One region of the Rothia sp. BD8 genome, then DNA from elsewhere that is predicted to be linked to it. Evidence: predicted binding sites of a transcription regulator. Region 1 holds the regulator's gene; the other holds the start of a gene.

The links. The regulator LexA, encoded in region 1, represses DNA repair genes until DNA is damaged. The targets are predictions, from matches to a motif close to TCGAACANNTGTTCGA.
Region 2: the regulator LexA is predicted to act here: its motif matches at 8,303-8,318, upstream of uvrA (excinuclease ABC subunit UvrA).

Annotation. Positions count from the first base shown of each region.
Region 1 is NZ_JANJES010000003.1:28,037-39,099, reverse strand. Features, by position in the region: gene miaB (tRNA (N6-isopentenyl adenosine(37)-C2)-methylthiotransferase MiaB) at 1-814, shown strand, start outside; gene miaA (tRNA (adenosine(37)-N6)-dimethylallyltransferase MiaA) at 811-1,755, shown strand; gene dapF (diaminopimelate epimerase) at 1,861-2,817, shown strand; gene NQ707_RS03160 (class I SAM-dependent methyltransferase) at 2,849-3,472, opposite strand; gene hflX (GTPase HflX) at 3,704-5,287, shown strand; gene NQ707_RS03150 (ATP-dependent DNA helicase) at 5,284-7,380, shown strand; gene lexA (transcriptional repressor LexA) at 7,404-8,207, opposite strand; gene NQ707_RS03140 (LysM peptidoglycan-binding domain-containing protein) at 8,407-8,901, shown strand; gene NQ707_RS03135 (histidinol-phosphate transaminase) at 8,953-10,077, shown strand; gene hisB (imidazoleglycerol-phosphate dehydratase HisB) at 10,161-10,796, shown strand; gene hisH (imidazole glycerol phosphate synthase subunit HisH) at 10,793-11,063, shown strand, end outside.
Region 2 is NZ_JANJES010000002.1:83,869-94,931, reverse strand. Features, by position in the region: gene NQ707_RS02010 (SOS response-associated peptidase) at 1-596, shown strand, start outside; gene NQ707_RS02005 (GNAT family N-acetyltransferase) at 690-1,193, opposite strand; gene NQ707_RS02000 (alpha/beta fold hydrolase) at 1,360-2,781, opposite strand; gene NQ707_RS01995 (DEAD/DEAH box helicase) at 2,778-5,450, opposite strand; gene NQ707_RS01990 (formate--tetrahydrofolate ligase) at 5,591-7,285, shown strand; gene NQ707_RS01985 (MBL fold metallo-hydrolase) at 7,420-8,088, opposite strand; gene uvrA (excinuclease ABC subunit UvrA) at 8,370-11,063, shown strand, end outside.

The DNA of each region.
Region 1 (11,063 bases):
CTGCGGGCAGATCGAGGGCCTGGAGCGCATCCGCTTCACCAGCCCCCACCCGGCGGCCTTCACCGACGACGTCATCGACGCGATGGCCGAGACCCCCACCGTCATGCCCGTCCTGCACATGCCCCTGCAGTCCGGCTCCGACCGGGTGCTCAAGGCCATGCGCCGCTCCTACCGGTCCAAGCGGTTCCTCGGCATCCTGGAGAAGGTGCGCAAGCGCATCCCGCACGCCGCCATCACCACGGACATCATCGTGGGCTTCCCCGGGGAGACGGAGGAGGACTTCCAGGAGACCCTGCGCGTGGTCGAGGAGTCCCGGTTCTCCTCGGCCTTCACCTTCCAGTACTCCATCCGCCCCGGCACCCCGGCGGGTCGGATGCAGAACCAGGTGCCCCAGGAGGTCGTGCAGGAGCGGTACGAGCGGCTGGTGGCCCTACAGGATCGCATCAGCGCGCAGCTGAACGCCGAGCAGGTCGGGAAGCGGGTGGAGCTGCTGGTCTCCGCGCAGACCGGACGCAAGGCCGAGCAGACCCACCGGCTCTCCGGGCGCACTCCGGATCAGCGGCTCGTGCACTTCAGCGTGCCCGACGGCGCCCCCGTCCCGCGTCCGGGGGACTTCGCGACCGTGCGGATCACCGACGCCGCACCCTTCCACCTGCTCGCCGATTCCCCGGCGGAGGACTACGCGGTGCGCCGCTCCCGCGCCGGGGACGCTTGGGATCGCGCCCAGGCCGATTCCTGCGGCACCGGCGCCCCGTCGGGTGGCGCCCCGGGCACCACGATGCTCGGGATGCCGGCCCTGCCGCCGCGCCGATGACCCTCCCGATCATCGCCGTCCTCGGCCCCACCGGCACGGGGAAGTCAGACCTCAGCGTCGCCCTGGCCCGCGAGGTGGACGGCGAGGTGGTCAACGCGGACTCGATGCAGCTGTACCGCGGGATGGACATCGGCACGGCCAAGCTCACGCCCGCCGAGCGCGACGGCGTGCCCCATCACCTCCTAGACGTGCTGGACGTGCGCGAGGAGGCCTCCGTGGCCCGCTACCAGCGCGAGGCCCGCGAGCGCTTCGCCGAGATCCGGGGGCGCGGGCGCACCCCGATCCTCGTCGGCGGGTCCGGACTGTATGCGCGCGCGGCCCTGGACGTGCTGGAGTTCCCGCCCACCGATGCGCAGGTGCGTCAGCGCTGGCAGGAGCTCCTGGAGACCGAGGGGCGCGGGGCGCTGGCCGCTCGGCTGGAGGCCGTGGACCCGGTCTCCGCGCGGCGCGGCCTGGACGACCGGCGCCTGGTGCGCGCCCTGGAGGTCCACGAGCTGACCGGGCGCCCCTTCTCCTCCTACATGCCGCGGCGCGAACACCGGGAGCCGGCCCTGCAGATCGGGCTGAACGGGCCCCGGGACCTGCTGCACGACCGCCTGGCCGTGCGGGTGCACCGGATGGTCGAGGCCGGTCTCCTGCAGGAGGTGCGGGACCTGGCCGAGCGGGGGCTGCGCGAGGGGCGCACCGCCTCCCACGCCCTGGGCTACGCGCAGTTCCTGCGCGTCGTGGACGGGGAGACCTCCGAGGAGGAGGCCGTGCAGGAGACGATCATCGCCACCCGCCGCTTCGCCCGCCGCCAGGTCACCTGGTTCCGGGCGGACCCGCGCGTTACCTGGATCGGATTCACCCTCTCCCCGCGCCAGCAGCTGGACCGGGCGCTGACCCTGATCGAGCAGGGGCGCACGCCGGAGACCGCGAACGACGGGGGAGCCGAGGGCTGACCTGACCGCGCGGGCAGGACCGGGAGCGCGGCCGGATTCGCCGGCCAGACCGGTCCTCGCTGAGCCGGCCCTTCGGTCGTCCGACCCGCCCGATAGACTGGCCGGGTGACGACCGAGAGCACCACCGCGCAGACCGACGCCTCCCGCTGGGGCGAACTGGCCGGAGTCACCCTGAGCAAGGGCCACGGCACCGGCAACGACTTCCTCCTGCTCACCGATCCCGAGGGAAGCCTCGAGCTGGAGGGGGACCTGGTGGCCGCCGTGTGCGACCGGCACCGGGGGATCGGCGCGGACGGGCTGATCCGCGCGATCCGCAGCCAGCACCTGGAGGCCGGGCGGGCCCTCGCCGCGAACGGGGAGGACGCCCCGGAGTGGTTCATGGACTACCGCAACGCGGACGGCTCCCTGTCCGAGATGTGCGGCAACGGGGTGCGCGTGTTCGCCCACCACCTCATCCACGCCGGGCTGATCGAGCTGCCGGAGGGGGAGACCGTGCGCATCGGGACCCGCGGCGGGGTCAAGACCGTCGCCCGGGTTCCCGGCGGCTACGCCGTGGACATGGGCCCCTGGGGCTTCATCGACGGGGAGCAGGCCCGGGAGCACGGGGCCGACTGCACCGTCTCGGCCCGCGGCCTGCGCACCGCCCGCCCGGGCCTGTCCATCACCATGGGCAACCCGCACACCGTCGTCGCCCTGGCCGATGAGGCCAAGCTGGCCCGGCTGGACCTGGGCACCGCACCGACCGTGGACCCCCGGCCCAGTGCCGGCACCAACGTCGAATTCGTGGTGCCCCGGGACGCCGAGGAGGAGGACGACGGCACGGGAGCGCTGGTGCTGCGCGTCAGCGAACGCGGGGTGGGCGAGACCCTGTCCTGCGGGACCGGCGCGTGCGCTGCCGCGGCGGCGACCCGCTTCTGGGGCGGGGAGGACGCCCCGGATGAGTGGCGGGTCGGCGTGCCCGGCGGGGAGCTGGGCGTGACCTTCGTGCTCGGCCCGGACGAGCTGGAGCACGTGATCCTCTCCGGGCCGGCCGAGCTCGTGGGCACCGTGCGCCTGGGCTGAGCCGCGGGACCCGGGCAGGTCGCCGCGGGGATCAGGCGGCGCGGGTGACCCGCAGGATCCGGAAGCCCTTGGCGGTGGCGGCCCGGTCCACCGCGAAGGCGCCGGGCTCCCGCTCCCGCAGGGTCTGATCCAGCCAGCGCTGCAGGGAGTCCGCGCCCAGGTTCTTCTGCACCACCAGGTGCGCCTGCCCGGCCGGGGCCAGGCGCACCAGCCAGGTCAGCAGCAGCTCGTGCAGCACCTGCTTGCCCACCCGGATCGGCGGGTTGGACCAGATCGCGTCGAAGCGCAGCCGCGGATCCACCTCCTCCGGGATCACCGGGCGGATGCCGGTCAGCCCCAGGCGCGCGGCGTTGCGGCGGGTCAGCTCCAGGCTGCGCCGGTTCACGTCCACGGCCATCACCTCGGCGTCGGGCCGCTGCAGGCCCATGCTCAGCGCGATCGGCCCCCACCCGCAGCCGACGTCGAGGAAGCGGGACCCGGACCGGGGCAGGGCGGGGACCTCGTCCAGCAGCACCGCGGTGCCCTTGTCCAGGGCCTTCGGGCTGAAGATGCCGGGGGCGCTCACCAGATCCCGCTCGGCCCCGGCCAGTCGCACCCGCAGGGGCTGCTCGACGAAGGGCTCGTCCTCGTGCGCGGAGAAGTAGTGCTCGACCATGATCCCCCATCGTATCGGCCCGCCTCACCCGCCTCCTCGGCGTCCGCGCTCGCGGCGCCGGCTCCCCGGGACTCGGCGCTGGGGCGCGGCGTCGCGTGTTCGTCCACAGCACAGGCCCGCCCCGGGTGCGGCGCGGGGGCCGCCCGGTAGACTGGCAGGACGCATTGAGCGGTCCGCGCGCCCGATCCGAGGGAGTCAGCACCGGCCGCGCCCCCGCACGGAAAGGCACCCTTGCCCCAGCATCACCCCCGCACCGCCGACGACGCCGCCCCCGAGCACACCGACGAGCGCACCGAGCAGCCCCGCCAGCCCAGCGACGCCCAGCTGCGCGCGACCGTGGACCGGGTCCTCGGCCGCTTCTCCCCGGAGGAGGAGCACCAGGCCTCCATCCTGGACCGCCGTGCCCCGGAGCTGGCGGAGACCACCCAGCACACCGAGCACGACGGCGAGCAGCAGGACCTCGAGGAGCGCCGCGCCCTGCGGCGCGTGGCCGGGCTGTCCACCGAGCTGGAGGACGTCACCGAGGTCGAGTACCGGCAGCTGCGCCTGGAGCGCGTGGTGCTGGCCGGGATCTGGTCCGAGGGCACCCTGGAGGACGCCGAGAACTCCCTGCGCGAGCTCGCGGCCCTGGCGGAGACCGCCGGCTCCGAGGTCCTGGACGGGCTGGTGCAGCGGCGGCTGAAGCCGGACCCCGGCACGTTCCTCGGCTCCGGCAAGGCCCAGGAGCTCAAGGAGATCGTGGCCGAGACGGGCGCGGACACCGTCGTCATCGACTCGGAGCTGGCCCCGTCCCAGCGGCGTGGGCTGGAGGACATCGTCAAGGTCAAGGTCATCGACCGCACCGCGCTGATCCTGGACATCTTCGCCCAGCACGCCAAGTCCCGGGAGGGCAAGGCCCAGGTGGAGCTGGCGCAGCTGGAGTACCTGCTGCCGCGCCTGCGCGGCTGGGGCGAGTCCATGTCCCGCCAGGCCGGCGGTCGGGCGGCCGGCGGCGAGGGGATCGGTTCGCGCGGTCCCGGTGAGACGAAGATCGAGCTGGACCGGCGCCGCATCCGCCAGCGGATGGCCAAGCTGCGTCGGGAGATCGCCGCGATGAAGCCGGCCCGGGAGACCAAGCGGGCCAACCGGCGTCGCAACCACATCCCCTCCGTGGCCATCGCCGGGTACACCAACGCCGGCAAGTCCTCCCTGCTCAACCGGCTCACCGACGCCGGGGTGCTGGTGGAGAACGCCCTGTTCGCGACCCTGGACCCCACGGTGCGCCGGGCCGAGACCCCGGACGGCATCGGCTACACCCTCTCGGACACCGTCGGCTTCGTGCGCAACCTGCCCACCCAGCTGGTCGAGGCCTTCCGCTCCACCCTCGAGGAGGTGGCCGACGCGGACGTGATCCTGCACGTGGTGGACGCCTCCCACCCGGACCCGGAGGGCCAGATCCGCGCGGTGCGCGAGGTCCTGGCCGAGGTGGACGCGCAGGACGTCCCGGAGATCATCGTGCTGAACAAGGCCGACGCCGCGGACCCCTTCGTTCTGGATCGCATCCGGCTGCGCGAACCCCACCATGCGATCGTCTCCGCGAAGACCGGGGAAGGGATCCCGGAGCTGAAGGAGCTGATCTCCCGGACCATCCCTCGGCCCAGCGTGCGCATGGAGATCCTGGTGCCCTACACCCACGGGGAGGTGGTCTCCCGGCTGCACGAGTGGGACGCGGAGATCCTGTCCACCGCGTTCGAGGAGGACGGGACCCGGATGAGCGTGCTGGTGCGGGAGGAGACCGCCCCGGAGCTGCAGCCCTACGCCGTGACCGCCCCGTGAGCAGCACCAACCCGGACCCCACGCGAGGCTCGGCACCCGCGGAGGCCGCCGAGGACGTGCACGCCCCGACCGGTGCGGAGCCGGAGACCCTGCCCGGGGCCAAAGACGCCCTGGCGCTGCTGGACACGGCGATCGAGCGCACCGGCGGGCAGCGCCGCGACGGGCAGCGGATCATGGCAGCGCACGTGGCCCAGGCCCTGCAGACGGGGCGGCACCTGCTGGTGCAGGCCGGCACCGGTACCGGCAAGTCCCTGGCCTACCTGGTCCCGGCCATCCAGCACGCCCTGGGCGCGGACAAGCCCGTCGTCGTCGCGACCGCGACCCTGGCCCTGCAGGCGCAGATCGTCGGCCGGGACGTGCCCCGGCTGCTGGAGACCCTCGAGGATCGCCTCGAGGGCGAGGTGGAGGTCGCCCTGCTGAAGGGGCGCAGCAACTACGTGTGCCTGCACAAGCTGGAGGGCGGCTACCCGGAGGATGAGGACCCGGACGCGCTGTTCAACCTCAACAGCCAGGGGCAGGCCGCCAGTGGGCATCCCCGTCCCGCCCCGGACTCGCTGGCCGAGGAGGTGGTGCGCCTGCGCGCCTGGACGGACTCCACGGACACCGGGGACCGGGATGACCTGCGCCCGGGCGTCTCGGACCGGGCCTGGCGGCAGGTCTCGGTCACGGCCTCGGAGTGCCTGGGGCGCCGCTGCCCCCTGGTGGAGGAGTGCTTCTCCGAGCGGGCCCGGCAGCGGGCGGGGGAGGCCGACGTCGTGATCACCAACCACGCGCTGCTGGCGATCAGCGCCTTCGAGGGGATCGGGGTGCTGCCCGAGCACGACGTCGTGGTGGTTGACGAGGCCCACGAGCTGGTGGACCGCGTGACCGGCGCGGTGACCGGCGCCCTGTCCCCGCTGATGGTCCGCTCCGCGGCCCGGGCGGTGCGCACGAACACCCAGGCGGCCTCGGAGCCGCTGAGCTCCGCGGCCGAGGCCCTGGAGCAGGCCTGCTCCGGCCGGCCCGCCGAGCTCATGCCGCAGGGGCTGGAGCCGGGGATCGCCCGGGCCATGGAGCAGGTGCGCGACGCCGCCCGGGCCGCGCTGTCCGACACCAAGGGCGACGCGAAGGACTCCGACGCCGGGCGCCAGACCGCCCGCGCCAAGCTCACCGAGGTCCTGGAGCTGGCCGAGCGGATGCTCAGCGCGGACGGGCGCTTCGAGGTCGTGTGGATCTCCCGGGCCGGCGGCTGGGAGCCGGGACGCGGCTACGTCAGCGCCGCGGACACGGACCCGGCCACGCTGCACGTGGCCCCGCTGTCCGTGGCCGGGCGGCTGCGCGAGGGGCTGTTCCAGGACCGCACGGTGGTGCTGACCTCGGCGACCCTGGCCATCGGCGACTCCTTCGATCAGGTCGCCGGCTCCCTCGGGCTGCAGGGGGAGAAGGCCCCGGCGTGGGAGGGGCTGGACGTCGGCTCGCCCTTCGACTACCCGAAGCAGGGGATGCTCTACGTGGCCCGGGACCTGCCCAAGCCGGGGCGCGGGGTCTCGGAGGAGCAGCTGGAGCGGATCCTGCAGCTGGTGGAGGCCTCCGGCGGCGGGGCGCTGGGATTGTTCTCCTCGCGTCGCGGCGCGCAGCAGGCCGCCGAGTACGTGCGCGAGCACTCCGACCTGCCGGTGCTGGTGCAGGGGGAGTCCTCGCTGCGCGGTCTCGTCGAGCGGTTCACGGCCGAGGAGGACACGTGCCTGTTCGGAACCATGAGCCTGTGGCAGGGCGTGGACGTGCCGGGGCCCTCCTGCCGCCTGGTGCTCATCGATCGGATCCCGTTCCCGCGCCCGGATGATCCGCTGGCCACCGCCCGGACCCGGGCGGTGGGCCGGCGCGGGGGCAACGGCTTCATGGCGGTCTCCGCCTACCACGCGGCGATCCGGCTGGCCCAGGGGGCCGGGCGCCTGATCCGCTCCCGCGAGGACCGCGGGGTCGTGGCGGTGCTGGATTCCCGGCTGGCCACCGCCCGGTACGGCGGGTTCCTGCGGGCGGCCCTGCCGCCGCTGTGGACCACGGACCGCCTGCCCGTGGTCACGGGGGCGCTGCGGCGGCTGCACGCGGGCTGAGGCGAGGGCCTCAAAGCCCGGACTCAGACGGCGCGCAGCACCGAGACGACCTTGCCCATGATGCTGGCGTGATCGCCGAGGATCGGCTCGTACTGGCGGTTCTGCGGCAGCAGCCAGGTGTGCCCGTCGCGCTGTCGGAAGGTCTTCACGGTGGCCTCGTCATCGAGCAGGGCGGCGACGATGTCCCCGTTCTGGGCGGTGTTCTGCTGGCGCACCACGACCCAGTCGCCATCGCAGATCGCGGCCTCGACCATCGAATCCCCGCGCACCTCGAGCATGAACAGCTCGCCCTGGCCCACCAGCTGTCGGGGCAGGGAGATCGTGTCCTCCACGTGCTGCTCGGCCGTGATCGGCACACCGGCGGCGATGCGCCCCACCAGCGGCACGCTGATGTTCTGCCCCTGCTCCTCCTCGGCCTCCGACGCGGAGGCCTCGGGAGCGGCGGTGGGGAACAGCGGGACCACGTCGGCTGCGGCCTCGGCCGTCGGCTGCGCGCTCGGGGCGGGGTCCGACTGCTCCTCCTGCGCGGGGCCCTGCCCGGAGGGGCGGATGTCGGTGCGGCGGGGTTCGGCCAGCACCTCGATGGCCCGCGGCCGCTTCGGATCGCGGCGGATGTAGCCCAGGGCCTCGAGCCGGGAGAGCTGGTGGGTGACGCTGGAGAGGCTGGACAGCCCGACGACGTCGCCGATCTCGCGCATCGACGGCGGGTAGCCGTGCGCGCTGATCGAGGCGGAGATGGCCTCCAGGATGGTGCGCTGGCGCGCGGTGAGGGGCTTGCGGGCGGAGGCCTCGGCTCCGTGGGGGGCTGCTCCGTGCTCTCGGGCCACCGTCGGGTCCTTCCTGGAGGTGTTCGATCTGTCAGTCCGGGGGTGTGGACTGCTCCCATCAGCGTAGGCGAGACCGCGTGTCGGATCAAACACATGTTCTAGTCCCTCGACAGTCTTCGATCGCACTGGTAGAACAGATGTACGAACTCGAACACGTCTTCGAAGGCGATCGAGCGTCAATCACCGCTAGGAGGCCGCCATGAGCATCGCGCTCACCGCACCCCGCCCGTTCCGCATCGGGTTCCGCACCGGGCCGCGCCGGGGTGCCCATCCGGCAGGCGCACCCGCCTGCACCCGCCCCGCCTGCGCCCGTCCGGCCGCGCGCCGCACCCGGCTGCTGCGCCGCCGTCCGGAGCGCGCGGCCCGCCCGACGCTGCGGCTCACCCGGCGCGGACGCCTCCTGCTCATCGGCCTGCCGGTGCTGCTCGGGGCCGTCGCGGTGCTGGCCGGGGCCCTGCTGCTGGTGCTGAGCCCGCAGGCCCAGGCCGGCGACGCCGCGCCGAGCGGGGCGCAGACCCGCGTCGTGGTGGTCTCCGCCGGGGACACCCTCTGGAGCCTCGCACAGGAGGCGGATCCGGAGTCCGACCCGCGGGCCGCGGTGGAGCGGATCGTGGACCTGAACGACCTGCAGGACAGCGCCGTGCGGCCCGGCCAGCGCCTCGTGGTGCCGCAGCCGGAGACCGCCGCGCCGTGAGACCGCAGGGTTCCGGGTTCACGCGAACGGGGACTCCACTAGGATGGCACCGTGAGTGATGCAGCCAGCCCCGATGCGGAAGCCGCCATCCTGGATTCCCTGCCGCTGCGAGATGACCTGCGCGGCCAGAGGGCCTACGGCGCCCCGATGATCCAGGTGCCCTACGCCCTGAACGTCAACGAGAACACCCATCCGCTGCCCGAGGAGCTGATCCGGGCGATCGGCAGTGCGGCCGCCGAGGCCGCGGCCGGGCTGAACAGATACCCGGACCGGGACTTCCCGCAGCTGCGCCGCGAGCTGGCGGACTACCTCGGCCACGGCATCACCGAACGCCAGGTCTGGGCCGCCAACGGCTCCAACGAGATCCTCCAGCAGCTGCTGCAGGCCTTCGGCGGGCCCGGCCGCAACGTGCTGAGCTTCGCGCCCACCTACTCCATGTACCCGCTCCTGGCCTCCGGCACCAACACCGAGTACATCGCCGGGCGGCGGGCCGCGGACTTCACCCTCTCCCCGGAGGATGCCGCGCGCCAGATCCGCCAGCACCGGCCGACCGTCACGATCCTGTGCTCACCCAACAACCCCACCGGCACGGCACTCTCCCCGGAGACCATCCTGGCCGCCTACGAGGCCGTCGAGGAGCTGGGCGGGATGCTCGTGGTGGATGAGGCCTACGCGGAATTCGCCCGCGATCCGGACACCACCGCGCTGTCCCTGCTGCCCGGGAGGCCCCGCCTGGTCGTCAGCCGCACCATGAGCAAGGCCTTCGCCCTGGCGGGGGCCCGGGTCGGCTACTTCGCCGCGGATCCGGCCGTGGTCGAGGCCGTCATGCTGGTGCGCCTGCCCTACCACCTCTCCGCGGTGACCCAGGCCGTCGCCCTGACGGCGCTGCGCCACCGGGACCAGCTGCTGGGGCAGGTCGGACGCATCCGCGAACAGCGGGACCGGATCGTGACCCGTCTGGAGCAGCTGGGTCTGGAGCCGGCCGCCTCGGACTCCAACTTCGTCTTCTTCGGGGGCCTGTCCGATGCCCAGGGCCTGTGGGAGGACCTGCTGGGCGACGGCGTGCTGATCCGCGACGTCGGGATCCCCGGGCACCTGCGGGTCACCGCCGGCACCGAGGAGGAGACCACCGCCTTCCTGGACAGCCTGGAACGGCACCTGCCCGACCGCCGCTGAGACCACCCCCGCCCCGGGCGCCCGGATCTCACGGGCCCCGCGGGGCGCGCCGACCCACCGCCGACACCGCTACGGAGCATCGAATGCAGACCCCTGACGCCCAGCCCGCCCGGGCGGGCGGCCGCACGGCCTCCCTGACCCGCGCCACCAGTGAGTCCACGGTCCGGCTCAGCCTGAACCTGGACGGCACCGGCGTCTCCCGGATCAGCACCACCGTGCCCTTCTACGACCACATGCTCACCGCCCTGTCCAAGCACTCGCTGATCGACCTGGAGGTCGAGGCCAGCGGAGACACCGAGATCGACGTGCACCACACCGTCGAGGACACCGCGATCGTGCTGGGCGAGGCCCTGCGCGAGGCCCTGGGCGACAAGCGCGGCATCCGCCGCTTCGGCCAGGCCACCGTGCCCCTGGACGAGGCCCTGGCCCGGGCCGTCGTGGACATCTCGGGGCGGCCCTACCTGGTGCACGAGGGGGAGTCCGAGGCCTTCGCCCACCACCTGATCGGCGGGCACTTCACCGGCTCCATGGTCCGCCACGTGCTCGAGGCCATCGCCTACCACGCCGGGATCTGCCTGCACGTGGACCTGCTGCGCGGCCGGGACCCCCACCACATCGCCGAGGCCCAGTTCAAGGCCCTGGCGCGGGCCCTGCGCGAGGCCGTCGAGCCGGATCCCCGCGTCCCGGAGGCCATCCCCTCGACCAAGGGGGCGCTGTGAGCACCACTGGATCGCAGCCCGTGAAGCCCACCGTCACCGTCCTGGACTACGGGGCCGGCAACGTCCGCTCGGCCGTGCGCGCCCTGGAGACCGCCGGGGCCGACGTCGTGCTCTCCCGGCGCCCGCAGGACGTGCTGGAGGCCGACGGCCTCGTGGTCCCCGGCGTCGGGGCCTTCGGCGCCGTCATGGACGGCCTGCGCGCCGTGGATGCCCCGCGGCTGATCGGACGCCGGGTGGCCGGCGGCCGGCCCGTGCTGGGCATCTGCG
Region 2 (11,063 bases), on a different contig from region 1:
ACGAGACCTTCTCCTCCCGCACCTTCAACGCCCGCAGCGAGACCGCCGCGACCAAGCCCGCCTTCCGCCACGCCGCCGCCGCCCAGCACTGCGCGATCCCCGCCAACGGCTACTACGAGTGGCTGCGCACCGAGGTCCCCGGCCGCAAGACCCCCGAGAAGACCCCGTACTACGTGCACCCTTCCGCCGAGGAGCAGAGCATCTACTTCGCCGGCCTCTACGACTGGTGGCGCATCCCCAGCGGCCCCGACGAAGGACAGTGGCTGCTCTCGGCGACCATCCTCACCATGGACTCGCCCTCTGCCGAGGAGGCCGATGCCCGGGACTCCGAGACCCTGCGCCAGCTCTCCCGGCTGCACGACCGCCTGCCGATCCCCCTGGAGACCACCGGGGACCCGCAGGACGGGCTGAGCACCTGGCTGCGCACCGCCGCCGAGGGCGCCGAGGCCGCCCAGCGGGCCATCGACGCGGTGCGGGAACGAGCCTACGATGTCGCCGCCGCATGGCGCCTGCGCGAGGTGGGACCGGCCGTGGGCAGCCCCCGGAACAACGGGCCCGAGCTGCTGGAACCGGCGGGGCAGCGGCGGCTGCTCTGAGCAGTCACGGCAGACACAGCAGACCCGTCAGACGCGCGCGGGCCGAGCGCACCTCGGTGCGATCGGGCCCGCGCGGCGGCGTCCCGTGGGAGCCTAGAGCTCATCCTCCTCGGGGAACCACCGGCGGAAGTCCAGGGTCAGGTACAGGGCCAGCGCCGCGGCGTTGTCCTCGCTGATCCGCAGGGCCACGTGCTCGAACCCCTCCTCCTTCAGCTCTGTGATGGCCACGCGCAGCAGCTGCTCGGCGAAGCCCTCCCGGCGCCGGGAGGACTCCGTGAACAGCTCGAAGATATACGGCGAATCCGGCAGGTCATCGCCCACCCGGGACTCCAGCACCAGGGCGGCGGCGATGATCCGGCCCGCATCATCCACCACCACGGGGGAGGCCTTCGGCAGCACCGCGCCGTACTCGCCGTCGAACATGTGGTGCAGGATCTCCAGAGCGTGGGCCTGGGAAGTCACCGAACCGTCATCGTAGGCCGTGAAGAACAGCCGGGCCAGGCCGTCGGCGTCCTGGCGGGCCACCGGACGGGTGCTGACCGTGACCGGGCGGGTGGACGTCCACGTGTCCCCGATCAGCGTGATCTTTCCGCTCATGGGTTGCTCCTTCCGGGAGAGGGTGCCTCGGGTCCCGCGCCGAGGATCGGGCGGGACCGGGGTGGGCGCCCGGGAACCTGCACGTCAGTGTACCCGGCGCCACATGGGGACCGGGCAGATGACCGTCTGCGTCCGCTCAGGGCCGCGTTCAGGGCCGCCCCGGACCTCACGCGGGCGACACCGGATTGCCCGGCAGGGCCCCGGCGCGGGCCAGCAGCTCGCCCAGCCCGTGCAGCACCTCCCGGGAGTCGTTGCCCAGGGCGTCGTGGTGCAGCGTCGGGGAGGTCCACAGGTCCAGCGACCCCACCGACGCCGCGGTCTGTCGGGCCGCGTCGAAGTCCACGTACACGTCGTGCTCATACGCGCTGGCCGCCACCGGCACCTCGTTGCCCCGCAGAACCCGCAGGTCGTAGAGCCGCCCCCAGTCCTGCTTGGCCGCCAGCAGCTCGGCGACTTCCCGCAGCGGGCGCAGCGCCGGGTCCAGGCGGAAGTGCCACGGCTGGATCATCTCCCCGGTGAACAGCAGCGGGCGGGCCGCCGGGGAGAACTCCGGCAGCTCCTTCCGCACCCGCTGCGCCGCCCACGCCGTCGCCGTGCCCGGGCCATCCGCGTAGATGGCCTCGTGCATCAGGGCGTACAGCGGGTGCCCCGCGAAGCCGACGACGCCGGCCGCCTCCGCCAGGAAGCCCTCCGCGAGGCCATCCGGGCCCTCGGCGAAGGCCGACTCCAGCAGGTAGTGCAGCCGGTGCACCCGCCCGGTGCCGCCCAGCAGCATCCCGACGCTCTGGAACCGCTCCGGGCTCAGCGGAGACCCATCCGGCAGCAGCGCCTCCCGCCCCGCCAGCAGATCCGCGATCCGCCCGGCCCGCTCGGCATCCTCCGGGTACCAGGAGAGGAACTCCCGGCTGCGCTCGGCCATCCGCCGATACGTCGCCCGGTAGACCTCCTCGGGGCCGCGGTGGATCGGGGCCAGGCCCGCGGTCATCCAGCAGTGCAGCAGGGACTCCGGGGCGAAGGACAGGTAGGTCAGGGTTAGGAAGCCGCCGAAGCTCTGCCCCAGGCTCGCCCACCGGGTCTCCGGTTCCCCGGCCAGCAGCGTCGCGCGCACCGCCTCGGCATCGGCCACGATGTCCGGGGCGCGGAAATGCTCCAGGTACGCCGCCTGCGCCGCGGCGTCGCCCTCCCGGGCCAGGGACCCCGCGCTGAGCGGGGTGGACAGGCCGGTGCCGCGCTGATCCAGCAGCACCACCCGGTAGTGCGGGGCGAGCAGCCCCAGCCACCCGGAATCCGACGCCGGGCGCGGGGAGGCCATGCCCGGCCCACCCTGCAGGTACACCAGGTACGGCCGACGCCGCACCGGCACCGGCGCCTCCGGATCAGCACTCGTGGCCACCCGGGCGAAGACCTCGATCTCCCGGTCCGCCACCGCCTCCGGCACCGCCGGATCCTCCGGGTGGGTCCAGACCCGGGCGTGCGCCAGCGGCACCCGGAACCGATGCTCGCTCAGGTGCAGGCTCCCGACCTCGTGCACGGGACCGGCCCGGTGCGGCACCGGGGCCGCACCGGGCGCGGGCAGGATCCGGCTCATCGCCGCACCCCCTCGGCACCGCCGGTCGGCGCCTGCCCCTCCAGCAGGTCCTCGACGGCCTCCAGCGGCCCGGCCTCGGCGAAGGGACCGACGTGCCCGATGCGCAGCACCGGGGCCCCGGCCTCATCCGAGGCCGCCAGATCCACCACGGCCGTGATCCCGTGGTCGTAGTTCTCCTCCGGATCCGCGAAGGCCAGGCGCACCCGCCAGATCCCCGGCTGCGCGTCATCGATCATCAGGTGCTGCGGGGAGCGCGCCTGCGCGTCCGTGAACAGGTCGTCGTAGGCCTCGAAGTACTCATCCATCGCATCGGCCCACCGGTCGGCATCCCACCCGCAGTCCCCGTCCAGGGAGCCCAGGGTGCGCTCGCGCTCGTCGGCGAACAGCTCCACCCGCCGGAACAGGGCGTTGCGCACCATGACGCGGAAGGCCCGCGGGTTGTCCGTGACCTTCGGGGCGGATTCCGCCACGAGCTCCTCCAGGGACTCCGGCTCGGGTGCCGCGTCCTCTCCGGCGCTCAGCCGCTCCCACTCGTCGATCAGGGAGTTGTCCGTCTGGCGGATCAGCTCGCCCAGCCACGCGATGAGATCCTCCAGCTGCTCGGTCAGGGCCGCCGGGGGCACCGTCTGGCGCAGGGCCCGGTAGGCGTCCGAGAGGTAGCGCAGCAGGATGCCCTCCGAGCGGGAGAGCTCGTAGAACTGCACGTACTGGCCGAAGGACATGGCCCGCTCGTACATGTCGCGTACCACGGACTTCGGGGACAGCTCGAACTCCGCGATCCACGGCGCCCCGGAGCGGTAGGTCTCGAAGGTCTGCTCCAGCAGCTCGGCCAGGGGCTGCGGGTAGGTGATCCGGTCCGCGGCGTTCATCCGCTCCGTGTACTCCATGCCCTCGGCCTTCATCGCGGCGATGGCCTCCCCGCGGGCCTTGCGCTCCTGGCCGATGAGCACCTGCCGCGGGTCATCCAGGGTCGCCTCGATCACGGAGACGGCGTCCAGCGCGTAGTCCGGCGACTCCCGATCCAGCAGCTCCAGGGCCGCCAGGGCGAAGGGGGACAGCGGCTGGTTCAGCGCGAAGTCCTCCTGCAGCTGCACGGTCAGCGCCACCGGGCGGCCCTCCTCATCCGGGCGATCCAGGCGGCGCAGGACGCCGGCAGCCAGCAGCTCCCGGTAGATGCCCAGGGCCCGGCGGATCATCTCCCGCTGCCGGGCCGGGGTCTCGTGGTTCTCCCGCAACAGCCGGCCGGCCGCGGCGAAGGGGTCCCCGGGCCGGTGCAGCAGGTTCAGCAGCATCGAGTGGGTCACCCCGAAGGAGCTGGTCAGCGGCTCAGGCTCGGCGGCCACCAGCTGCTCGAAGGTCTGGCGCGACCACGTCACGAAGCCCTGCGGGGGCTTCTTCCGCTTGCCCCGCAGGGACTGCTCGATCCGCTTCTCGTCCTCCCCGAAGCGGTTCCTGGCCTTCTCCAGCAGCTTCGCGTTCTCGATCTCGTGCTCCGGGGCCTGCACGACGACGGTCCCGGCCGTGTCATATCCGGCCCGCCCGGCCCGTCCGGCGATCTGGTGGAACTCCCGGGCCTTCAGCCGCCGGGTGCGGCGTCCGTCGAACTTGGACAGGGCCGTGAAAAGCACCGTGCGGATCGGCACGTTGATGCCGACGCCGAGGGTGTCCGTGCCGCAGATGACCTTCAGCAGCCCGCGCTGGGCCAGCTGCTCGACCAGCCGCCGGTACTTGGGCAGCATCCCGGCGTGGTGCACCCCGATGCCGTGGCGCACCAGCTTGTTCAGGGTCTTGCCGAAGCCCGCCGAGAACCGGAAGCCCGCGATCGCCTCGGAGACCGCCTGCTGCTCCTCCTTGGACAGCACCGCGATGCTCATCAGCGCCTGGGCCTGCTCCATGGCCTGGGCCTGGGAGAAGTGGACCACGTACACCGGGGCCCGGTCCGTGCGCACCAGCTCCTCGATGGCCTCGTGCACGGGCTGCTCCGAGTAGTAGTAGTGCAGCGGGATCGGCCGCTCCGAGGAGGTCACGTAGGCCGTCTCCCGGCCCGTCAGCTCGCTCAGCTCCCGCCGGAACCGGGTCACATCCCCCAGGGTCGCGGACATCAGCAGGAACTGCGCCTGCGGCAGCTCCAGCAGCGGCACCTGCCACGCCCAGCCCCGCTGGGGATCCGAGTAGAAGTGGAACTCGTCCATGACCACCTGGCACAGATCGGCCCCCGCGCCCTCGCGCAGCACCACGTTCGCCAGGATCTCCGCGGTGCAGCACACGATCGGCGCACCGGCGTTGATCGAGGAGTCCCCGGTGACCATCCCGACGTTCTGCGCGCCGAAGATCGCGCACAGGTCGAAGAACTTCTCCGAGACCAGCGCCTTGATCGGCGCCGTGTAGTAGGAGCGCTGCCCGCGGGCCAGGCCCGTGAAGTGCGCGGCCACCGCGACCGTGGACTTCCCGGAGCCGGTCGGGGTGGCCAGGATGACGTTGGCCCCGGAGGCCAGCTCCAGCACCGCCTCCTCCTGCGCCGGGTACAGCTGCATCCCCCGGGAGTCGATCCACCGGGAGAAGCCGTCGGCGATCTCCTCCGCGGTCAGCGGATTCGAGGCGAAATCTCCCCGGAAGTAGCGGCGGTCGTCATCGGCGAGGCGGGGGTCCAGGGCTTCGAGCAGTCTCATCGGGCCCGAGTCTACCGACCCGCCCGGGTCGGCCCCGCTTGCGCCCGCCCGACCCGACCCCGCCGCCTCGGCCGGGTTGGGTCCCGCCGCCACCATACTGGAGAGGGAACGCACCCATCCCCACGACGACGGGAGTCCCCATGAGCATGCCCTCCGACCTCGAGATCGCCCAGCAGGCCCAGCCCCGGCCCATCGAGGAGATCGCCGCGACCGCCGGCATCGAGCGCGACCGGCTGGAGCCCTACGGCCGCCACGTCGCCAAGCTCCTGCCCGCCGCCGACGCCGCCCCCGAACGGCGTCGCGGCCGCTACGTCCTGGTCACCGCCATCACTCCGACGCCGCTGGGGGAGGGCAAGACCGCCACCTCCGTCTCCCTGGCCCAGGGCATGGCGCGCACCGGCCGCTCCGCGATGCTCACCCTGCGCCAGCCCTCCCTGGGCCCGACCTTCGGGATCAAGGGCGGGGCCGCCGGCGGCGGGTACTCGCAGGTCATCCCCATGGACAAGCTCAACCTGCACCTGACCGGGGACTTCCACGCCGTCACCGCCGCGCACAACATGCTCGCGGCGCTGCTGGACAACCATCTGCACCACGGCAACGCCCTGGACATCGACGAGCGCAGCATCACGTGGCGGCGCGTCCTGGACATCAACGACCGCTCCCTGCGCCACGTCGTCATCGGCCTGGGGGAGCGCCAGGACGGGGTCACCCGCCAGAGCGGCTTCGACATCACCTCGGCCAGCGAGATCATGGTCATCCTCTCCCTGGCCACGGATCTGGCGGATCTGAAGGCCCGGCTGGCCCGCATCGTCGTGGCCTCCACCCGGGACGGCGCGCCCGTGACCGCCGAGGACCTGAAGGCCGACGGCGCGCTGGCGGCCCTGCTGGCCGACGCGATCCACCCGAACCTGATGCAGACCCTCGAAGGGGTCCCCGCCCTGATCCACACCGGGCCCTTCGGCAACATCGCCACCGGCAACTCCTCGATCCTCGCCGACTACGCCGCCCTGGAGCACGCCGACTACGTCATCACCGAGGCCGGATTCGGAGCGGACATGGGTGCCGAGCGCTTCGTCAACGTCAAGTGCCGGGTCTCCGGGCTGACCCCGGACGCCGCGGTCCTCGTGGTCACCGTCCGGGCGCTGAAGGCCCACTCCGGACGCCACCGGATCGTGCCCGGCAAGCCCCTGCCCGAGGAGCTGCTGGCCGAGAACCCCGAGGACGTGCGCGCCGGGGCCCCGAACCTGCTCAAGCACCTGGCGATCCTGCGCGGCTTCGGCATCAGCGCCGTCGTGGCGATCAACGCCTTCCCTACCGACCACCCCAGCGAGCACGCCGTCATCCGGGAGATCGCCGAGCGGGCCGGGGCGCGGGTGGCCGTGCACGAGGGCGTGGCCCGCGGTGGAGACGGCGCCACCGAGCTGGCCGACGCCGTGGCCGAGGCCTGCGAGCAGCCGCACGAGCTGGTGCCCACCTACGCCCCCGAGGATTCCCTGACGGACAAGCTCGACGCCGTGGCCCGGAAGGTCTACGGGGCCGACGGGCTGGAGATCGCCCCGGCGGCTGCCCGCCAGCTGGCCCGCTGCGAAGAGCAGGGCTACGGGGACCTGCCCGTGGTCATCGCCAAGACGCACCTGTCCCTGACCGCGGATCCCACCCGGAAGGGCGCCCCCACGGGATGGCGCCTGCCCGTGCGGGAGGTGCGCCTGGCCGCCGGGGCCGGCTACGTCTACGCAATCTGCGGGACCATGCGCACCATGCCGGGGCTGTCCGCCTCCCCGGCGGCCGAGCGCATCGGGCTCGACGCCGACGGCGCCGTGCACGGGCTGTTCTGAGCCGGTTCAGGCGCGACGACGCCCCGTCGACCGCTCGCACGAGGGCGGTCGACGGGGTGTCGCGGCGTCGTCGGGAGGGCGGGGGAGGGATCAGCGATCGGCCGAGACCACGCTCCCGGCTGCCGATCCGCGGCTCACCAGCCGCGCCGCTCCCACTCGTCCAGGTGCGGGCGCTCGGCTCCCAGAGTCGTGGACTCGCCGTGACCGGGCAGGATGAGGGTGTCGTCGTCGTAGACGTCGAAGATCTTGGTGCGCACATCGTGCAGCAGGGCGCGGAAGGCCTCGGGAGAGTCGGTCTTGCCCACCCCGCCGGGGAACAGGGAGTCGCCCGTGAAGATCACGGTGCGCCCGGCCGGGTCCTCGTAGGCCAGGGCGATCGAGCCGGGGGTGTGCCCGCGCAGCTCGATGACCTTGAGGGAGAAGCCCTCCAGATCCGCGGTGTCCCCGTCCTGGAAGGTGATGTCCATCGGCACGTCGATGTCCTGCTCGTCCCGCGCCCCGCAGGCGGTCAGGGCCTCCGAGCGGGAGCGGATCTCCGCCAGCGCCCGCACGTGATCCCAGTGCGAATGCGTGGTCACGATCAGCTGCACGTTGCCGCAGCAGGTGCAGGACCCGGAGACGTCCTCGCGCCCGGCGGCCACCAACCCGGAGATCCGCTCCGGCTCATCGGCCGCGTCGATCAGCAGCTGGGCCCCGGTGGAGCGGCAGGTCATCAGGTACACGTTGTTGTCCATCGAGGAGACGCTGATCCACCGGATCGTCACCTCGGACAGGTCGAGCTTCTCGGTCGCGAGTGCCATCATGCGCACGATTCTAGGGCCCCGCGGCCCCGCCCCCGCAACACGCGCGTGACGCACGCGCAACGCGACCGCCCCTCCGCACCCGTGGACCCGCGCCCGTGAGCCTCGGACACGCCGCGACCCCTGCCGGGCTCATGGGGCGCGGAAGGGGCGGGCCGGTGCGTTCGCCGGTGAGGGAAATCCGCCCGGCGGTCGTTCCGGACAGCTTCGCGAGCCGTAGAATAGATCTTCGAATGCCCGGCGACCGCGCCGCCCCCAACCCGGAAGGGAGCCCTCCCGCACCCATGAGCACCACCGCCGCCGCGCCCGCCGCGGGCGCCCAGGACCCCACCGAGATCATCGTCAAGGGGGCGCGGGAGAACAACCTGCGCACCGTGGACCTGCGGATCCCCCGCAACGCCATGGTGGTGTTCACCGGTCTGTCCGGCTCCGGCAAGTCCTCCCTGGCCTTCGACACCATCTTCGCCGAGGGCCAGCGCCGCTACGTCGAATCCCTGTCCGCCTACGCCCGGATGTTCCTCGGCCAGGTGGACAAGCCCGACGTCGACTTCATCGAGGGGCTGTCCCCGGCGGTGTCCATCGATCAGAAGTCCACCTCCAAGAACCCCCGCTCGACGGTCGGCACCATCACCGAGATCTACGATTACATGCGCCTGCTCTGGGCGCGCATCGGGCACCCCCACTGCCCGGTCTGCGGGGAGCCGATCGAGAAGCAGACCCCGCAGCAGATCGTGGACCAGCTGATGACCCGCCCGGAGCGGACCCGCCTGCAGGTCCTCGCCCCGGTGGTCCGCGCCCGCAAGGGCGAGTTCCAGGACCTGTTCTCCTCCCTGGCCCAGCAGGGCTACTCCCGGGCCGTGGTGGACGGGGAGCAGATCCGGCTCACCGAGCCGCCGAGCCTGAAGAAGCAGTACAAGCACACGATCTCGGTGGTCGTGGACCGCATCGCGATCAAGGACTCCGCCCACCAGCGGCTGACGGACTCCATCGAGACCGCCCTGGGTCTGGCCGACGGGCGGGTGACCATCGACTGGGTGGACGAGCCCGAGGATTCCGAGGCGCGCAGCCGCACCTACAGCGAGAACCTCGCCTGCCCCAACGGCCACGAGCTGGGCCAGACCGAGATCGAGCCGCGCTCCTTCTCCTTCAACAGCCCCTTCGGCGCCTGCCCCGAGTGCGACGGCATCGGCTCCCGGCTGGAAGTGGACGAGTCCCTGGTGGTCCCCGACCCGGAGAAGACCCTGGGGGAGGGGGCCATCGCCCCGTGGTCCCAGGGCAAGTCCACCACTGAGTACTGGCTGCGCCTGCTCGGGGGGCTGGGCCGGGAGGTCGGCTTCGACCTGAACACCCCGTGGGAGGAGCTGCCGAAGAAGGCCCGCCGGGCGATCCTGCACGGCAAGGACTTCAAGGTGGAGGTCGCCTACCGCAACCGCTTCGGGCGGGAGCGGCGCTACACCTCCGGCTTCGAGGGCGTCTACGCCTACATCCAGCGCAAGCACGAGGAGACCGAGTCCGACTGGGCCAAGGACCGCTACGAGCAGTACATGCGCCAGACCCCGTGCCCGGCCTGCGGCGGCGCGCGGCTGAACCCGACGATGCTCGCGGTGCACGTGGGCGGGAAGTCCATCGCCGAGGTCACCGCGATGCCGATGACCGGTGCCCAGGAGTTCATGGCCGGGCTGCGCCTGGATGAGCGCGAGCGGCACATCGCCGAGCAGGTGCTCAAGGAGATCAACGCCCGGCTGCAGTTCCTGCTCGACGTCGGCCTGGACTACCTGACCCTGGACCGGGCCGCAGCGACCCTGTCCGGCGGGGAGGCCCAGCGCATCCGCCTGGCCACCCAGATCGGCTCCGGACTGGTGGGGGTCCTCTACGTCCTGGACGAGCCGTCGATCGGCCTGCACCAGCGGGACAACCGGCGGCTGATCGAGACCCTGACCAAGCTGCGGGACATGGGCAACACCCTGATCGTCGTGGAGCACGACGAGGACACCATCCGGGAATCCGACTGGGTGGTCGACGTCGGCCCCGGCGCCGGCGAGCACGGCGGGCGCATCGTGCACTCCGGGCCGTACGGGCAGCTGCTGGAGAACCGGGAGTCCCTGACCGGGGCCTACCTGTCCGGGCGTCGGCAGATCGCGGTGCCCGCGCGGCGGCGCCCGGTGGACCGCAAGCGGATGGTGAAGGTGGTCGGGGCGAAGGAGAACAACCTGCGCGACGTCACGGTGTCCTTCCCCCTGGGCGTGCTCACCGCCGTCACCGGGGTCTCCGGCTCGGGCAAGTCCACCCTGGTCAACGACATCCTCTACACCGCGCTGGCCAACCGGCTCAACGGCGCCAAGCAGGTGCCCGGGCGGCACCGGCGGGTGGAGGGCCTGGAGCACCTGGACAAGATCGTGCACGTGGATCAGAGCCCCATCGGCCGGATGCCGCGCTCCAACCCCGCGACCTACACGGGGGTCTTCGACCACATCCGGCGGCTGTTCGCCGAGACCAACGAGGCCAAGGTGCGCGGCTACCAGCCGGGGCGCTTCTCCTTCAACGTCAAGGGCGGGCGCTGCGAGGCCTGCGCCGGTGACGGCACGCTGAAGATCGAGATGAACTTCCTGCCCGACGTCTACGTGCCGTGCGAGGTCTGCCACGGGGCCCGGTACAACCGGGAGACCCTGGAGATCCGCTACAAGGGCAAGAACATCGCCGAGGTGCTGGACATGCCCGTGGAGGAGGCCGCCGAGTTCTTCTCCGCCTTCACCCCGATCGCCCGGCACCTGAACACCCTCGTGGACGTCGGGCTGGGCTACATCCGGCTGGGTCAGCCCGCCCCCACCCTGTCCGGGGGTGAGGCCCAGCGGGTCAAGCTCGCCTCCGAGCTGCAGAAGCGCTCCAACGGCCGGACCATCTACGTGCTGGATGAGCCGACCACGGGCCTGCACTTCGAGGACATCGCCAAGCTGCTGCAGGTCCTGCAGTCCCTCGTG